One region of the Enterococcus sp. ZQ21 genome, then DNA from elsewhere that is predicted to be linked to it. Evidence: riboswitches for the same ligand, from Rfam matches in the RefSeq annotation. Region 1 holds a riboswitch; the other holds the start of a gene.

Evidence for each region. A riboswitch is a leader RNA that binds a small molecule or an ion and turns the genes downstream of it on or off. The one in region 1 is predicted to bind preQ1.
Region 2: another riboswitch for preQ1. It lies ahead of QK255_RS10965 (QueT transporter family protein); the one in region 1 lies ahead of QK255_RS03635 (nucleoside hydrolase).

What each region holds. Positions count from the first base shown of each region.
Region 1 covers NZ_CP125658.1:773,210-781,373, reverse strand. Annotated here, with positions in the region: gene rnr (ribonuclease R) at 1-1,134, opposite strand, end outside; gene QK255_RS03655 (alpha/beta hydrolase) at 1,137-1,892, opposite strand; gene secG (preprotein translocase subunit SecG) at 1,995-2,231, opposite strand; gene QK255_RS03645 (GNAT family N-acetyltransferase) at 2,349-2,627, opposite strand; gene QK255_RS03640 (alpha/beta hydrolase) at 2,740-3,708, opposite strand; PreQ1 riboswitch class I at 3,923-3,967, shown strand; gene QK255_RS03635 (nucleoside hydrolase) at 3,991-4,965, shown strand; gene QK255_RS03630 (ECF transporter S component) at 4,970-5,545, shown strand; gene QK255_RS03625 (ArgE/DapE family deacylase) at 5,609-6,748, opposite strand; partial or broken gene QK255_RS03620 (hypothetical protein) at 7,332-7,562, opposite strand; gene eno (phosphopyruvate hydratase) at 8,073-8,164, opposite strand, start outside.
Region 2 covers NZ_CP125658.1:2,256,898-2,265,061, forward strand. Annotated here, with positions in the region: gene QK255_RS10940 (alpha/beta fold hydrolase) at 1-269, opposite strand, end outside; gene nusG (transcription termination/antitermination protein NusG) at 335-880, opposite strand; gene secE (preprotein translocase subunit SecE) at 981-1,151, opposite strand; gene rpmG (50S ribosomal protein L33) at 1,172-1,324, opposite strand; gene cbpA (cyclic di-AMP binding protein CbpA) at 1,487-2,131, shown strand; gene QK255_RS10965 (QueT transporter family protein) at 2,187-2,690, opposite strand; PreQ1 riboswitch class I at 2,703-2,749, opposite strand; gene QK255_RS10970 (diacylglycerol/lipid kinase family protein) at 3,291-4,253, shown strand; gene recD2 (SF1B family DNA helicase RecD2) at 4,485-7,055, opposite strand; gene QK255_RS10980 (histidine phosphatase family protein) at 7,075-7,734, opposite strand; gene trmL (tRNA (uridine(34)/cytosine(34)/5-carboxymethylaminomethyluridine(34)-2'-O)-methyltransferase TrmL) at 7,783-8,164, opposite strand, start outside.

The sequences.
Region 1 (8,164 bases):
TGTTGTTTGGATCACACTTGGAAAAATCTCATGAGAGACAACTTGTCCATGTGGATCGATCTCCATTTCACAACTCATGGTGAGTCGTGGAACATGGGGATTCAATGAACAGATACCATTAGATAAACGTTGTGGGATCATCGGAATCACTCGATCGGTCAAATAGACACTTGTTCCTCTTTCGTATGCTTCTCTGTCCAGTTGACTGCCTTGCGTCACATAGTAAGATACATCTGCAATGTGTACTCCAAGAAAATAATTACCATTTTCTAATTTTTTGACCGTCACTGCATCATCTAGATCTTTTGCATCTTCTCCATCAATCGTAACAATGAGCTGATCTCTTAAATCTCTGCGTCCAACAATATCCTTTTCGCTGATCTGGTCTGGAACTTCATCTGCCTCAGACAACACATCATCAGGAAATTTTGTAGGAATACCGTTAGCCACGACAATCGAGAGGATATCCATGCCAGGGTCATTCTTATGACCAATCACTTGCTTGATTATCCCTTCTAAACTAGTCGCATACCCTTTTTCAGGGTAATGGGTCAGTTCGATCAATACAATACTTCCGTCAACTGGACGAACTCCCTCTGCCGCTGCATACACTTTGAATTGGTTAAGCTTTCTATCTTTCGGGATGACCACACCATAAAGATCCGTTTCCTGTATCTCTTCGTCTGAATAAGCAACAAATTCTCCGGCTAACTGAGTAGTCGCTCGGTCTCGAATCTCCACTACTTTTCCCTCTGCTCCGCGATCCATATCTGTATTTGCTCGCTTCATGATATCAATTGCTACGGTATCCCCATTCATTGCAAAGCCAGTCGCTTCTTTCGGGATATAGATATCATCTTCTTCGGGATCAATCGTTACAAATCCAAATCCTCGTTCATTTGCCCGAAATGTCCCTTCGACCAAGATCGGTTTTAAAGGAAGTTCGACTTTTCCTTTTTTATTGAAAACGATACTCTGTTCTCTTTCCATTTGAGCAATCGTTTGTACTAGTAATTTAAAATCATCGCTTTTTTGAAAGCCTAGACCTTCAGCGATTTCTTCCATAGAAAAACTACGTTTGCGACTGCTTTCCATGAAAAAGAGAATTTTCTCTTTTATTGTTTCTTTTGTCATATTTATTCCTCATTCCAAGGTAATTTTTCTAAAAATTCCAACACGTCTTTTTCTAATTCGCGTCTTGCTGTGCCAACTGTAATCACATGACCGCTTTCAGGATACCATTGAAGTGTCACTCGTTGGCGGCTCAATTTGCGTGCCGTTTCAAATACACCATTTGGGTCGATCATTTCATCTTTCCCAGCTTGAGCTAAAAATATTGGCTGTTGGATATCTGATAGTCTACTTTCTGCGATTGCTGCTTGGTCTTGTATATCCATTAATTGATGTTCAGCTAACGAGCGGTAAGACACAGCTTTTTCATTGATTTCTTTTTCTGGTTTGCCTGCTATCTTCAGCACTTGACGTACATATTTTTCAAAATTTTCAGGCACGTTTGTTTCTACAGGAGACAGGGGCGAACAGAAAAAACCGCCGCCAATTACTGATTCTTCTTCTAGTGCCCGTACAGCAAAGATGCCACCCATCGATAATCCCAATACGGCAATATCAGAAAACTGTTCAGACTGTAAAAAATGGATAGCTTTTTTAGTATCTGCCCACCAGCTTTCTGCTTTTTCTTGCAAGATATCATATGGCTCCATCGTTCCATGTCCTTTAAATAGCGGCGCATAGACTGTATAATCTGCTTTTTCTAAAAACCGTGCGAGCATCCGGACATCATTTGGACTTCCTGAGTACGCATGAAGCAGCAAAACTGCTCGTTTTCCATGTTTTGCATAAAGGGGTTTTGGTAATTGTTTCACTCGTTTCACCTCTTTCGCCTCATTTTACCATAGTTTCTTTCATAACTTCTTCTTAAGCGTTCTCTTTGCAATAAAAAAAGCCGCCCGCCGTTGTGCGAGAGGCTTATTCGACTACTTCGAAGATAAAAATGCTAGGACAAATAATAAGATCATCCAGACAGCTCCCATGACTGCAGTTGATCGCTGCATGACAGCTTCAAAGCCGCGAGCTTTTTGTTTGCCGAATAGTTGATCCGCACCGCCGGTAAATGCACTCGCTGCACTATTTTGCTTGCTTGGCTGCATCATAATCGCAATGACCATAACAATCGATAAAACGATCACGATTCCCAAAATTAAATTATACATATAGCAGCCTCCTTCCCAAAAGATATCGTCTCTTTAACTTTATCATAGATAAAACTCCGTGACAACTCTATATAAATGGAAAAACAGCTGAAAGTGCAAATCTTTCAGCTGTTATTATTATGATTGGCGTAAGACGTCATGATACTCTGGTTTCTTCTCAAACTCTTTTTTTGCGTAAGGGCATAAAGGGATGATCTTTTTCCCCTCTCGTCTTGCTAGTTCTACTCCAGTATACACTAGCTTTTCAGCTAATTTTTGACCACGATATGCTGGATCGACAAATGTATGGTCAATAATCATGATGTCTGGCCCCGCATCCGACCATGTCATTTCTCCGATTTCTTGTTGCTCATCATTGAATAAAGCAAGACGATTTTTTTCCTCTTTGATTTCCATATGCCGCACTCCTCAAATAACTGATATTTTTTTATTCCTACCTTATTTTAACAGTCTCATGGTCTATAAACAATTATTTATCCTCGGATTGCTTACAAAAAGGAAGAGAAAATCAATCCATCGTTATTCTTTGTTCAATAAATGAAAAAATCACTGTCCAATAGGTTTTCGGATCTTTCATCGATGCTTCCAAATGTTCTGCTTCTGGAACAAGCAGTAATGCTTTATCCCCTGCTGTAGCGTTTTGAATCGTGTATGCTGCTTCTGTAGGAACAAAATGATCTCTTTCACCATGGATGACTAACAAAGGCAAATGGTTACTACCAAGCTGTCTTGTAGCTGATGCTTGCTTTAAAGAATAACCTGCGTATTTCTGAGCATAGTGATTCGCATATCTCATGATCATTTTTTTAGGAAAGACCGTGATTTTACTTAACATGTACCGAAATTCCGCATAAACAGAAACATATCCGCTGTCTAAGATAAATCCTTTGACTGCAGATGGAAGCTTTTCACCACTTGCCATCATAATCGTAGAAGCGCCCATCGAACCGCCGTGCAAAATAATGGAGGCATCTGGTTGTTCATCTAAGATGAGTTGGATCCATGCAATTAAATCTAGCCGATCTAGCCATCCCATTCCGATGATTTCTCCTTCACTTTCTCCATGCGCACGTAAATCGGGTATAAGAACGTTGAATCCTTTCTCTGCATATCTTTTACCTATATGAGACATATCTCTTTTCCCTGTACTTCGATAATCATGTACACAAATGACCCATTTATTCTGCTGAGTTGGTTGGATGAACATCTGTCCAGCTAGTTTCAACCCGTCATAACTTTTGATCGTTTTCGGTATTCCTTGTTCCCAGAAGCTTTCACACTCTTCTTCTAATTTTTGCCGCTTTTTTTCTACTGACGTGACTGCAGCAGGATCCATCAAGCGGTGCCCAGTGTCTTCATACCAGTCATAGCCTCTCTGTACTCCCGCTCTTACTAATTTCTTTGCATAAAAATAAGAAAGAAAATGGTAACTGATTCCTATAATTATCAGAATAAGAATGAAATAAAAAATAACCATCGTACACCCGCCGCTTTCTGCCAAACTATAATCTATTTATTATACAATATACCGATCAATAGGATTCTTTTTCTTCGGCACACGTAAATTCCATTTCCTTTTCATTGTATCATTTACTTAAAGTTCTTCTCAATAGATTTACTTGTAAGAGAGCATTTACATTCACAATAAAAGCCAGTATACTAATTTCGTGCATTATAAACAAGACGCTCGTCTTGGACTGGTTCGGAAACTTCCCAGAATAAAAAACTAAGTATCTCTAAAGAAAGGAGATTGGAAATAATGCGAAAAGTAATTATTGATTGCGATCCAGGGATCGACGACACTTTAGCTTTATCACTAGCTGTCAAATCCCCTGATATCGAAGTAGTTGCTATTACCGTCGTTTGCGGGAATGTCCCTGTAGATATCGGTACGCAGAATGTGCTGAAATGTTTGGAGCGCTGTGATCGTTTAGATATCCCTGTTTATCAAGGAATGGAAAAACCTTTGAAGCAACCTTTCATTAGTGCGCAAGACACTCATGGGTTGGATGGATTAGGGGAAACAAATTTCCCGAGGGTCTTAGCAAAACAGGCAGAATCGCTCCATGCAGTTGATTTTCTAGCTGATTATTTCAAAGAAAAAACAGATACATCAGTCATTGCTTTGGGTCCTTTGACCAATATCGCTTCTGTTTTGAAAATCAACCCAACTGTTGGGAAACATATGGATCGTTTTGTCTCAATGGGCGGAACTTACAAAAGCCATGGTAACTGTTCACCAGTTGCTGAATACAATTACTGGTGTGATCCTGAGGCAGCTTCTTATGTATTCGAGAAGCTCAAACAACCGATAGAAATGGTTGGGTTAGATGTGACAAGAGAAATCGTCTTGACACCGACTATCCTTGAATATTGCTGCCAAATGAATCCTGAAGAGGGAGAGTATCTAAAAGCGATCACTCGTTTTTATTTTGACTTTCACTGGAAACAAGAAAGAATCTTAGGATGTGTCATCAATGATCCGTTAGCTGTTGCTTATTTTATCGATGAGTCCATCTGTGAAGGCTTTAAAAGCTTCACTGCTGTAGAAACTCAAGGAATAAGTCGCGGACAAACATTGGTTGATCGTTATGAATTTTGGCAGAAATCTGCTAACAGTAAAATTATGACAAAAGTAGATACTCGTCTTTTTTTCCAAAAGTTTTTAACCGTTCTTTTAAATGCACAAGAAGAAACGATTATGAAAGATTTGGAAAGGTTAAAGATGGGCTAACAAAATGAATAAAAACAAGATGGCAACTCGTGTACTTACAATGATGGCTTTGTGTATTGGGATCAATTATGTTGGAGGAACGATTGCTTTATGGCTTCGTTTGCCAATCTATCTAGATTCTATTGGAACGATTTTTGCTGGCGCGTTACTTGGTCCCATACCAGGAATGTTGACAGGACTATCCAGCGGTGTATTAAGCGGGGTGACTACAGATATTTTTTCACTGTATTATTCACCGATCCAAATCCTCACAGGTTTGTTGGCTGGATTGATTTTACCAAGGTATCTCGACAAAGATAAAAAACGTTTGAAACTCTTATTACTCGCTTTGATTTTGTCTGTACCTGGAACGATCGTCTCTTCGATCATTACCGTTCAGTTATTTGGCGGAATCACTTCCTCAGGGTCTAGCATGATCGTCCAATTATTACATGGGTTAGGTTTCGATCAAACCATCAGTGTGATCTTGGTACAGGCAGGCACAGACTACCTTGACCGTCTGCTATCTGTCGTCGTTGTTTCATTAGTCATCACTATGTTGCCGCAGCGCTTGATATATTCCAAGAGAAAAATAGGATGAACAAACAGAGCCAAATGAGCAAAAAGTTGCTCATCTGGCTCTGTTTTTCATCTATTAAAAAACTTACGCTAAGTAGGATAAAATAATAGCTTGATATTTTTCGATCATATCTAAATAATTATCGAGCTCGACATACTCATCTATTTGATGAGGCAAAGTAACGACACCAGGTCCAAAGACAACAAAGTCGAAGGAGTGGTCAGCTTTTGTAAATTCGGCTGCATCTGTGGTTGCTGCCGCTCCAACTAAAGGTAATGGCTGACTGAATTGTTGCTGAATGCAATGAATCAAAGGAGAATCTGGATCTGCTTTGACAGGTATTTTGTTGTAATCGATCGTCAATTCCAAATGGTAGTCTGTCTCTTGATTCAATTCCTTGACGATTGATTGCAGTAATGCAATGATTTTATCATTTGGATATTCAGGAATCGATCGGATGTTCCCTTGAAGCTGCGCGTGGCTCGGAATGCTGTTTACTTGATTTCCGCCGCTGATCAACGTGACATTATGGATTGTTTTTCCTAAGACGGGATTCTCGATTGCTTCAGCGAGGTGATTCATTTCAGCATTTGCTTTCGTAATGAATTCATTTAGATGATTGATCGCATTATAGCCTTGGTCTGGCATAGAGCTATGCGCTTCTTTTCCGTGCGAGATGACCGTATAGTTGATTGATCCCATGTGTGTGTACATTAAACTGTAATTGGTTGGCTCTCCGATGATCAAGGCATCTAAGTCATCCACATAACCAGCTTTCGTGAGCTGTTCCCCACCTAATTCACCCACTTCTTCTCCGACAGTGGCTAATAATTTGACTGTTCCGTTAAATGGTTTTCCTGACTCTTTGAGTTCGATCATGGCAATCACCATTGCCGCCAAGCCACTCTTCATATCTGTAGCACCACGTCCGTACAAACGATTCCCATGGATTTCTGCTGCAAAGGGCGCATAGGTCCAAGACGATTCATTCCCCGCCGCCACGACATCCATATGACCAGATAGGCCTAACACTTTTCCTGATTGCCCTTTTTGGAATTGAGCAATCAGATTATCTCTACCATTACTGTAAGAAACGAGTTCTCCTATTATGCCATGTTTTTCCAAAAGCTTATTCAAATAAGCTGCTACTTCGCCTTCGTTTCCATTCACTGATTTTATTCGGATAATCTCTTGTAAAATCGCAATTTTTTCTTCTTTTTTCATCTAATCTTCTCCTTTGCCGTTTCTTTTTATTGTATTGGAGTACGCCTAGATTTTCAAATAAGAGAGACCACAGAAAAAAGGGCGTGACAAAAGCAGCGTCACATTCCCCTTTTCCAAGTAAATGGCTTTCCAATTCTTGCCTCTACGCTAGTAAATCCAACCAAGTAAAAAAACAAGAGAAGCTACTTTGTTGAACTGTTCTTCTGTAGTCAAATCATTTTATTCCTCATCATTGAAAATGAGAGTATCGCATGATCTATAATTACCCCTCCTTACGTAATAACCACGTAGCCAATTATTTTCTTCAATAGAGTAGTCATACTCATATTCATACAAACTATTCCTTACCATGAAAAAAATACTGACACCGCCTCTACCACTTTTCGTATCTTTCACTACTCTTGAAATAAAAATATCATAATCGGTTAATTGGTATTCCTCCTCTAATAATTGATACAGTGCTCGTGTAGCTATATGTTTCTTGATTGGAAATTGATAGAGCCATGTACCCCCTAACAGTAAACCTATCGAATAAAAATCTTAGAACAGTAATTTCTTTTTTTAGAAATCCTCCTTCTCATCATCAATTCTCCCATGTTAAGATATGGATCGCTCTTTCATCAAAATAATCAGGAAGATCGTATGGCAAAGCAATAAGCGGCTGATACATTCCTCCTACCTGCACAGCAGCCGAAGCATACCAATAAGCTTGCCAGACGATTTTAGAACAGTAAGTCGGATCCATCTCAAAAATATTTGTAGTTATCCCATATTTATAATTTTTATCATTGTAATTATCTAAAATTTTTTCATTTTTCTGTCTCCCTGTTCAAATGATTTTTATCGAAAGAGGAAGATTGCCATCCCCTTTTTGAAGAGAATCATCCTATCCGAGCGTAAAAGGATATGAATGAAACGAAGACTGCTTCCTCCTCTCTTATTGTTCTATCCTTAAAAGGTCCTATACGATGTTATCTCTTGATAACTGACTTTTTTCGATACGATTGTCTCGTATCGATATTTGTAAATATTATATACAGAAGCCAGTTACAAAAATAAAATTATAAGTTATTTTTAACAAATACGGATATTTATATAATAGGGTTTATATAATATATATAAATAAACAGTTGTTATTATAATAATTTATGTACTCTCCTGATTTTTCTGTTCTTAAAAAAGAGATTTATTCATCAAATGATTTTCACAACAAAAAAACTCTCTACTTGCTGAAATCAGCAGGTAGAGAGTCTGATTACTTAACTAAGTGATCATGCTCGTCTATCTTTCAATCGGTCGATCATGTATCTTCATTAGAAAAGAATTATTTGTTTTTCAAGTTGTAGAAAGATTTCAAACCTTTGTATTCTGCAACTTCACCAAGTTGGTCTTCGATACGTAGTAATTGATTGTATT
Region 2 (8,164 bases), 1.1 Mb from region 1:
GCTTTTTGATTTTTTTCCAAACGTTGCAACATCCCTTTAAAGGAATTTTCTGTCCCGCTGTAGCCATGGAAAAAAAGTGTTGGAATAGTGGTTTTTTCTATCAATTTACTGGATTCTACCGTTTTTTCTTTATCAGAAACTGCAGTAGTATTCGTCTTCGTCGTCTGGCAACCACTTATCGCAAACAAGCTGATAAGCACTAAAGCTGCTGTAGCCGCATGTTTGCATACATTTTTGATTTGATTTGTCATTCTCCTCTTCCTTTCCATATAGAAAAAAGAAAGACTTGAAAGGTCAATCGTATGATCGACATTTCAAGTCTTTTTATTAATCATTAATCGATTTTATCTACTTGATCGAAATCAAGTTCTGTACTTGTTTCACGACCAAACATATCGATGTTGACTTTCAATTTTTCTTTTTCTCCGTCAACTTCTGTTACTTGTCCTTCTAATCCAGCAAATGCGCCTTCGATGATTTTCACAACTTCGCCAACTTCTACTTCTAGATCATTTTGTCGTAGACTCATGCCGATAGAACGCAAGATATGATTGACTTCTTCTGGAAGTAGTGGTGCTGGTTTGCTTCCAGCTCCGTGTGAACCAACGAATCCTGTCACGCCTGGTGTGTTACGGACAACATACCAGGAAGCGTCTGTCATGATCATTTCAACAAGAACATATCCTGGAAATGTTTTATGAACGATTTCTTTTTCTTTCCCATTTTTGACTTCTGTTTCTTTTTCTTCAGGAACAACGACACGGAAAATAAAGTCGGCCATTTTCATACTTTGCGCACGAGATTCGATATTTGCTTTTACTTTGTTTTCATATCCTGAATATGTATGCAAGACATACCAGTTTTTTTCAAAAGATTCCATTGAAGGCTCCTCATTTCATTGTAAAATAAAAAAACCTCAGTACACCCGAAGTTTTTCTTTCGCTTCATTATAGCACTAAAAGCACATTGTGGCCAGCGAGTTATTTTAAGATCCAGCCAAATAAACTTTGGATTGCTGTATCCATTACGTAAAACATCAACCCGAAAAGAATAGAAGTTTCGATAACTACCAACGTATCTTTACGAAGTTGTTTTCTGTTTGGCCAAGTTACTTGTTTGATTTCATCTTTTACGCTTTTTAGAAATTTCATGAGACATCCTCCTTTGCTGTTTATTTCGTTTCTTTATGTAATGTATATTGATTACAATATTTACAAAATTTGTTGATTTCTAAACGTTCGCCGCTTTTTCCTTCACTGACTGATTTTGTGTAGTTACGAGACCCACAAACGGAACAAGCGAGTGCTGCTTTTTTCTTTGCCATTTACTTCTGCCCCCCTTGCTGAGAATCAGACTTATACTTAATAACAGTATCACGTAACTTTTTACTTGTCAATTTGTGAAATAAACTATCTATTGTTTTAGATAAAATTATGATATGATTAATTTGAAATTAAGCTAAAATGAGACAATTGGAGGTATAGCGATGCTATTAAAAACACTTGTATATAAGAAAAAAGATCTGACAACCGTTACAGAGACTAGTACATTAGAAGAAGCATTAAAAATTTTAGAAACTTCCGGATACCGTTGTGTGCCGATCTTAGATTCTTCAGGGAATATTTTCCGTGGAAATATTTACAAAATGCACATCTATCGTCATAAAGCAAACGGCGGTGATATGACGCTTCCTGTCACTCATCTTTTGAAAAATGCCACAAAGTTCATTTATCTGGATACTTCTTTCTTCAAAGTATTCTTTACGATCAAAGAGCTACCTTATATTGCTGTCCTTGACAGTGAAAATCATTTTTATGGTATTTTGACACATAGCACATTACTTAATATGCTCTCCCAATCTTGGAGCGTAGAACAAGGAAGCTATGTGCTGACAATTGCTTCTACAGGAAAGCAAGGAGATCTGGCTGCTATCGCAAAAATCATTTCAAAACACAGTAGCATTGCCAGCTGCATTACTCTTGATATTGAAAAAGACGAATATATCCGACGTACATTGATTACGCTGCCGGCGAACACTGAACCAAAAGTATGTGAAACGATCGTCAACCACTTAGAGAAAAAGAATTATAAAGTGGTAGAAATCGAAAATTTGCAAAACCAAGAAGCATAATAAAAACGACAAAAGAAATACAGCTCAGCTGCTTTCTTTTGTCGTTTTTTTACAATTAGACACGCTTTTCAAAATCAAGCGAACGATCTAAATAATACATCAGTGGTGCTGAAACAGCCATGATGATGAACTCGCTTAATGCAAGTGTACCATAGGTTGTCCAAAATGCTTGGCCACCTGTCGGAACTAGCATATAAGCAATCAATCCCATGCTGATGGTAAAGAAGATCGTGTTCAATACTAAACGCATCTTTACATTTTTCACTTTGTTTTGCAACAAAGCTGTCAGACCTAAAGAAAGCAATGTTTGGCCACCACCGAAAACCACATCCATGATACCAAATCCAAAGAAGGCATTATAGACGATGACCCCGCCCAAAACTCCCCAAAGTAATTTACGGTTAAAGACAACTAAATGATTCAAACTTTCTGAAATACGAAACTGGATCGGCCCTGAGGATACAGGCGCAACTAAAATAGTTAACGCTAGATAAAGAGCCATGACGATACCATTTACAACGATTACGGACAACCGTTGTCTGCTTTTCGTTTTTTGCATTTTCTCTCCTCGTTTCTCCTAGTTTTTTTAACGCGGGATGGTTGATGAACCGCGATTATGTGAAACAAACAATAATTATAACAGACTTTTCATTTATTTCAATCTGTCTTATCTACTTTTGAAAAAAGTAAATAAGCAAAAATGTAAACGTTTGCCAAAAGTCTCGAAATATGGTATAAGATAAGTGTAAGGGGTCATAAGAATTCCCAGTAAAGCAGACGAAGTAGGTTCTGCACGAACAGAATTGTTGTGAAACTTAAATAAATAAAAAAGGATGTGGGAATTTGAGCAACCTCTTACTAGAGAGTAGTCTAGCAGGCAGCTGAAGGTCTAAGTGGACATACCGAACCTTGGAACTTCTCCTTACGTAAGTAATGGATGATGCGCTTGCTAGGCTTTTTTGTGTTTTTCGGTCTCCAGACCTTTTTCATTCTCCTAGTCTTCTGCTATAATAACCAAGAATTAATTTTGTAACAGGCGTTTTTTTGTAAAAAAACAAGTTTCTTTCATTCCAAAAATAGAAAAAGCTTGCTAATTATTGGTTAACCAGCAAACAGGATGATTAAAATATCTTGTTTTATTGAATAGCAGGAGGAAAATATGAAATTCCATTATCATTTATTGATCAATCCATCGGCAGGCAGTGGAAACGGACATAAAGTAGCAGAAAAAATCTTGCCGGTATTAAAAAACAAACATGTCAACTATACCCTTCATTACAGTGAATACAAAGGACATGATGCGGAGATTGCTGAAATTCTGGCAAAAGAAACATTAGTACCTTGGACAGAAGAACAGGAAACAATCGAAACTTTCCCTCTTTTGATCATCGTAGGAGGAGACGGAACCTTGCATCAGGTACTTGATACTTTCTATCAGATGGAAGTTGAATTTCCTGTCGCTTATATTCCAGCAGGCTCTGGAAATGATTTTGCTCGAGGAGCGGGACTTCCTAAGAATCCTAAAAAAGCACTTCAGCTGATTTTAGCAGCTCAATCACCAGATAAAGTCCATATAATGGCTTATGAAGAAAAAATAAGTGAAAAAAAAGGAATAGCTGTTAATAATTTTGGTATTGGATTAGATGCAGCTATCGTCCACGCGACAAATCATTCTTCTACAAAAGAACGATTGAACAAATACAACTTAGGTTCTTTTTCGTATTTGTTCTCTATTCTCCGGACTTTATTTACTCAAAAAGGATTTCCAATTCTAGTGGATGCAGGAGGAAAGCAGTTAAGTTTTTCAAATGCATTTTTATGTACAGCAACGAAGCATCCTTTTTTTGGAGGAGGAATCGCAATTGCTCCAACTGCAGATGCGTCTAAACCAGTCATTGATTTTGTCATGGTCGAACGAATCAATATTTTTAAAATCATATGGCTTATCCTTTTACTTATGCAGAAAAAACAATTGAAATCGAAATATTTCCATCACTACACAACAAACAGATTACGAATCGTTTCAACAACGCCGCAATATGGTCAAGAAGATGGAGAAGATGTCGCTCCTCGTCCTTTTGATCTGCAATTTTCTACAAAAAACCAGTTATTTTTCAAGTAATTTCGAGTATAAAGAAAAATTTTGCGGAAACGGTTGCTCGCATTTTTGCAAAAGTTTGTCTTCATACCGAGAAACTGGCTTTTGAACACCATTTACCAAGAAGAGCCTATAATTTCACTCCAAGTCACCAAGAATAATTTCAAAAAGCGGATGAGGCACAAGTCGTGTCACATCCGCTTTTTAAGTGATCAATATTGCCAATAAATAGCGCATCCGTATCGTCAGATTCTTTTATAATGTATACGGTGTAATGTTTTCCATACCAATCATTGGATCTACTAATTTCTGATTAATCGCTTCTGCAGTAAGAACGAACTCCTTAGGAACAGCAGATTCTATCTCTTCTTTCTTTTCTTCCACAATCGATGAAGAAAACAGATCTGGTTCCACTGTTTCCATTACTTGGTTTTTCGATTCATTCGTTCCACTGTCGTCTTTTATAGGTAACTGTTCTTTTATGTCCTGCGACTCTTTCGTATAGGTCCCATCTTCAAATGGATCATTTCCAATCAAAGAATCTTCATAAGCTGCTAATTTTGTCCGCAGAGTGATAGTCATTTTTTCATTATCGATGATTCTTGATTTCAACGTAGTCATTCGGCTTGCCGATTCATTCGCTACACAAGTGGCATACGCGTGCTCTTCCCCTAACAAAATCAACAGTTCCTTACTCCGAGTAACCGCCGTGTAGAGTAGATTACGCTGAAGCATGCGCTGATATTGATGAACCATGGGCAAAATGACCATTTTGAATTCACTGCCCTGTGATTTATGGATCGAGCAACAATAAGAAAGAGTAATTTTATTCCACTCGTTTCTTTTATAAGTGACCTCATTTGCATCAAACTGGATAACTAATTCATCCACTTTATCTTCCGAATCTTTTGCCAAGATAATCCCCGTGATTTCTCCCATATCCCCATTGAATACATTCAATTCGGGAGTATTGACTAACTGGAGTACTTTGTCTCCTATCCGATAAACGGTGTCGTTCCAATGCACTTCCTTTTTCCCAGGTCTCCCTGGATTGAATATCTCCTGCATCATTTTATTTAACGCATCGATCCCTGCAGGTCCCCGATACATTGGTGCTAATACTTGGATATCTTGTGCACGGAATCCCTTATTTTTCGCCTTTTCCACAATTTTAGAGATCAAGGGTTCAATTTGATATGCGTCGCTTCGGAAATAGGAACGATCTTTTTGATTCTTTGTGAAATCTTTTGGTAGACGCCCTTCTTTGATTTCATGGGCAAGAGGAATAATACTAGAACCATCACCTTGTCGATAAATCTGATTGAGTTCCATTTTAGGAATTTGTTCGATTTCCAAAAGGTCATGTAGCACTTGTCCAGGACCGACAGAAGGAAGCTGATCTTTATCTCCTACTAGGATAACCTGCATATTCGTCGGAATCGCTTTGAATAATGTGTTAGCCAGCCATGTATCGACCATAGACATCTCATCAACGATCAAAAGTCCGCCTTCTAATTCTTTCGTGCTGACTGAAGGTGTTTTTTCTCGTCCATTCAGCCCAAGTAAACGATGGATTGTACTGGCAGGCAGACCTGTTGTCTCGTTCATTCGTTTAGCTGCCCGGCCAGTTGGTGCTGCAAGCAGAATAGGAAAAATTTCTTGGGTATATTTTGACGGGTCCAATTCCAGACCATTCAACTCTGCAAAAAGATTAACGATCCCATTGATCACAGTAGTTTTCCCCGTACCTGGTCCTCCTGTTAAAATAAATAGAGGAGAACGGATGGCTTCAGCGATTGCTTGTTCTTGCGAGGGGCCATACTGTATACCGAATATTTTTTCGATACGCCGAATATTTTTCTGCACTTCTTTTTCAGGATAATGGATTTCTTTTTTACGGCTGAGCAGACGTTGGATGGAATTGCCGATTCCCCATTCAGAAAAATACAAACTGTTTTCGTAAAGATTCGTTTCTTCTTGTTGGATTTTTCCTTCTTCAACAAGCTGGATAATCACAGTAGCAACCTGATCAGGCAGAATTTCGATTGGACGACTTGTTTCTAAAATACGGATGGTTTGCTGAAGCAATGTTTCCGCCGGTACGTATGTATCTCCTGTTTGAACAGCATGCTGAAAAATCTGATGCAAGATGGCTGCTCGGATTCTTCTAGGTGAATCTGCTGCAATACCGACTTGTTCGGCTAGATTATCTGCACGTTTGAACCCGATTCCTTCTATGTCTTCGACTAGCTGATACGGATTTTCTTCGATGATCTCCAAAGACTCGTTCTTATAGGTCTGATAAATACTGAAGGCTAACTGACTACCGAATCCATAACGATTCAATCCCATGATTACTTGATCCATCCCGTGATTTAGACGAATCGTTTCAGCAAGCATTTCTCTTTTTGGCTTCGTTAAACCAGAGACTTGTTTTAATACCGAAGGATCAGCAATGATTTTTTCGATAGCATCTTCTCCCAGCAACTCGACGATTTTCTCTGCTGTTTTCTTACCGATCCCAGGGAATTTTTCGCTGGAAAGATAAGCTACGATCCCATTCGCAGTTGTTGGTTTTTCTTGCTCATATCTTTCGACTTTAAGCTGTCTTCCGTATTTAGGGTGATCCACTAGTTCTCCATAAAAACGATAGGTCTCATTTTCTTGAATATCGCCAAAGCTTCCGGTAACTACAATTTCTTTTTCACGGTAATCAGCTGTGGTTTCGCTGATGTGTACCAAAAGCACTTTGTAAAAATTACTAGGATTTTGAAAAAAAATCGCGGCAACTGTACCAACGAAATAAGGCATTTCTTCTGGCTGCATCGGAAGCCGCCTCCTTCTTCTATAGTAAAGGTTCTGGTGCTGTTTCAGTTCCTAAAAAATCTGTTTGGTTCCATACTTTCAGTTCATACGACAATAATTTGCAAGGCTCTTCAGTCTCTAAAATCGTCAGGCTGCTATTGAACAAACCGCCCATTTCCCGCAACTCACTTAGCTCTTTCCCTGTCATCCATTGAATGGCAGCAGTTAATGAGGCCCCATGACCTACGAATAAAAGAGGTCCGTTTTTATGTTGAGCAACCGCATCCGCTACAACAGTTTCAATACGTGTGATTGCTGATTCAATCGTTTCTCCATGAAAAGGAGAAGGATCATATAGATCTAAGTGATTACGCAAATTCGGCAGATTCTCTGGGTATTTCTGATACATTTCATCGATTGATTGTCCTTCTAAAGTACCTAGCCCTAGTTCTCGCAGTTTATCTGTATAAAAAATCTCTACCGGACGAGCAAGCTCTTTATTGATACCTTCTGCTGTATCTCGTGCTCGTTTTGCTGTACTGGAATAAATTGCTTTAAAAGGAACATATTTTACTTTTTTCCCAAATGCTTTGATTTCTTCATAACTTTGAGGCAAAAGCGGAGAATCGCCATTGCTCCCTTGAAAACGTCTTTCCTGATTCCATTGTGTCTTCCCATGTCGGGTAAAATATAGTTCCATACGCAGCAAACTCCTGTCTTTCTTTTATTTTACTCTATAATAAACTGTCTAATCCAGCTTGTCATTTTCATAATGGTGCGTTAATTCTAAATTAGGGAATCCTTGCTGACGAAGTGCTTCGTACACAATCATTGCAGCTGTATTCGATAAATTCAATGAACGAACATGCTCATCATTCATAGGGATGCGCAAACACTTTTCCTCGTTTTCGCGCATAAACGCTTCTGGCAAGCCAGTTGTTTCCTTTCCAAATAAAAAGAAGTGCTCTTCTCCATCAGCAAAATTTTCTTCACTGTATACCTTATGGGCAAATTTTGAGATCAAGTGTAGTTTACGATCACCTAAAAATGCTAAAAAAGCTTCTAAATCACTGTGATAAGTAATATTTACATCATTCCAATAATCTAACCCTGCTCGTTTCAGATGTTTG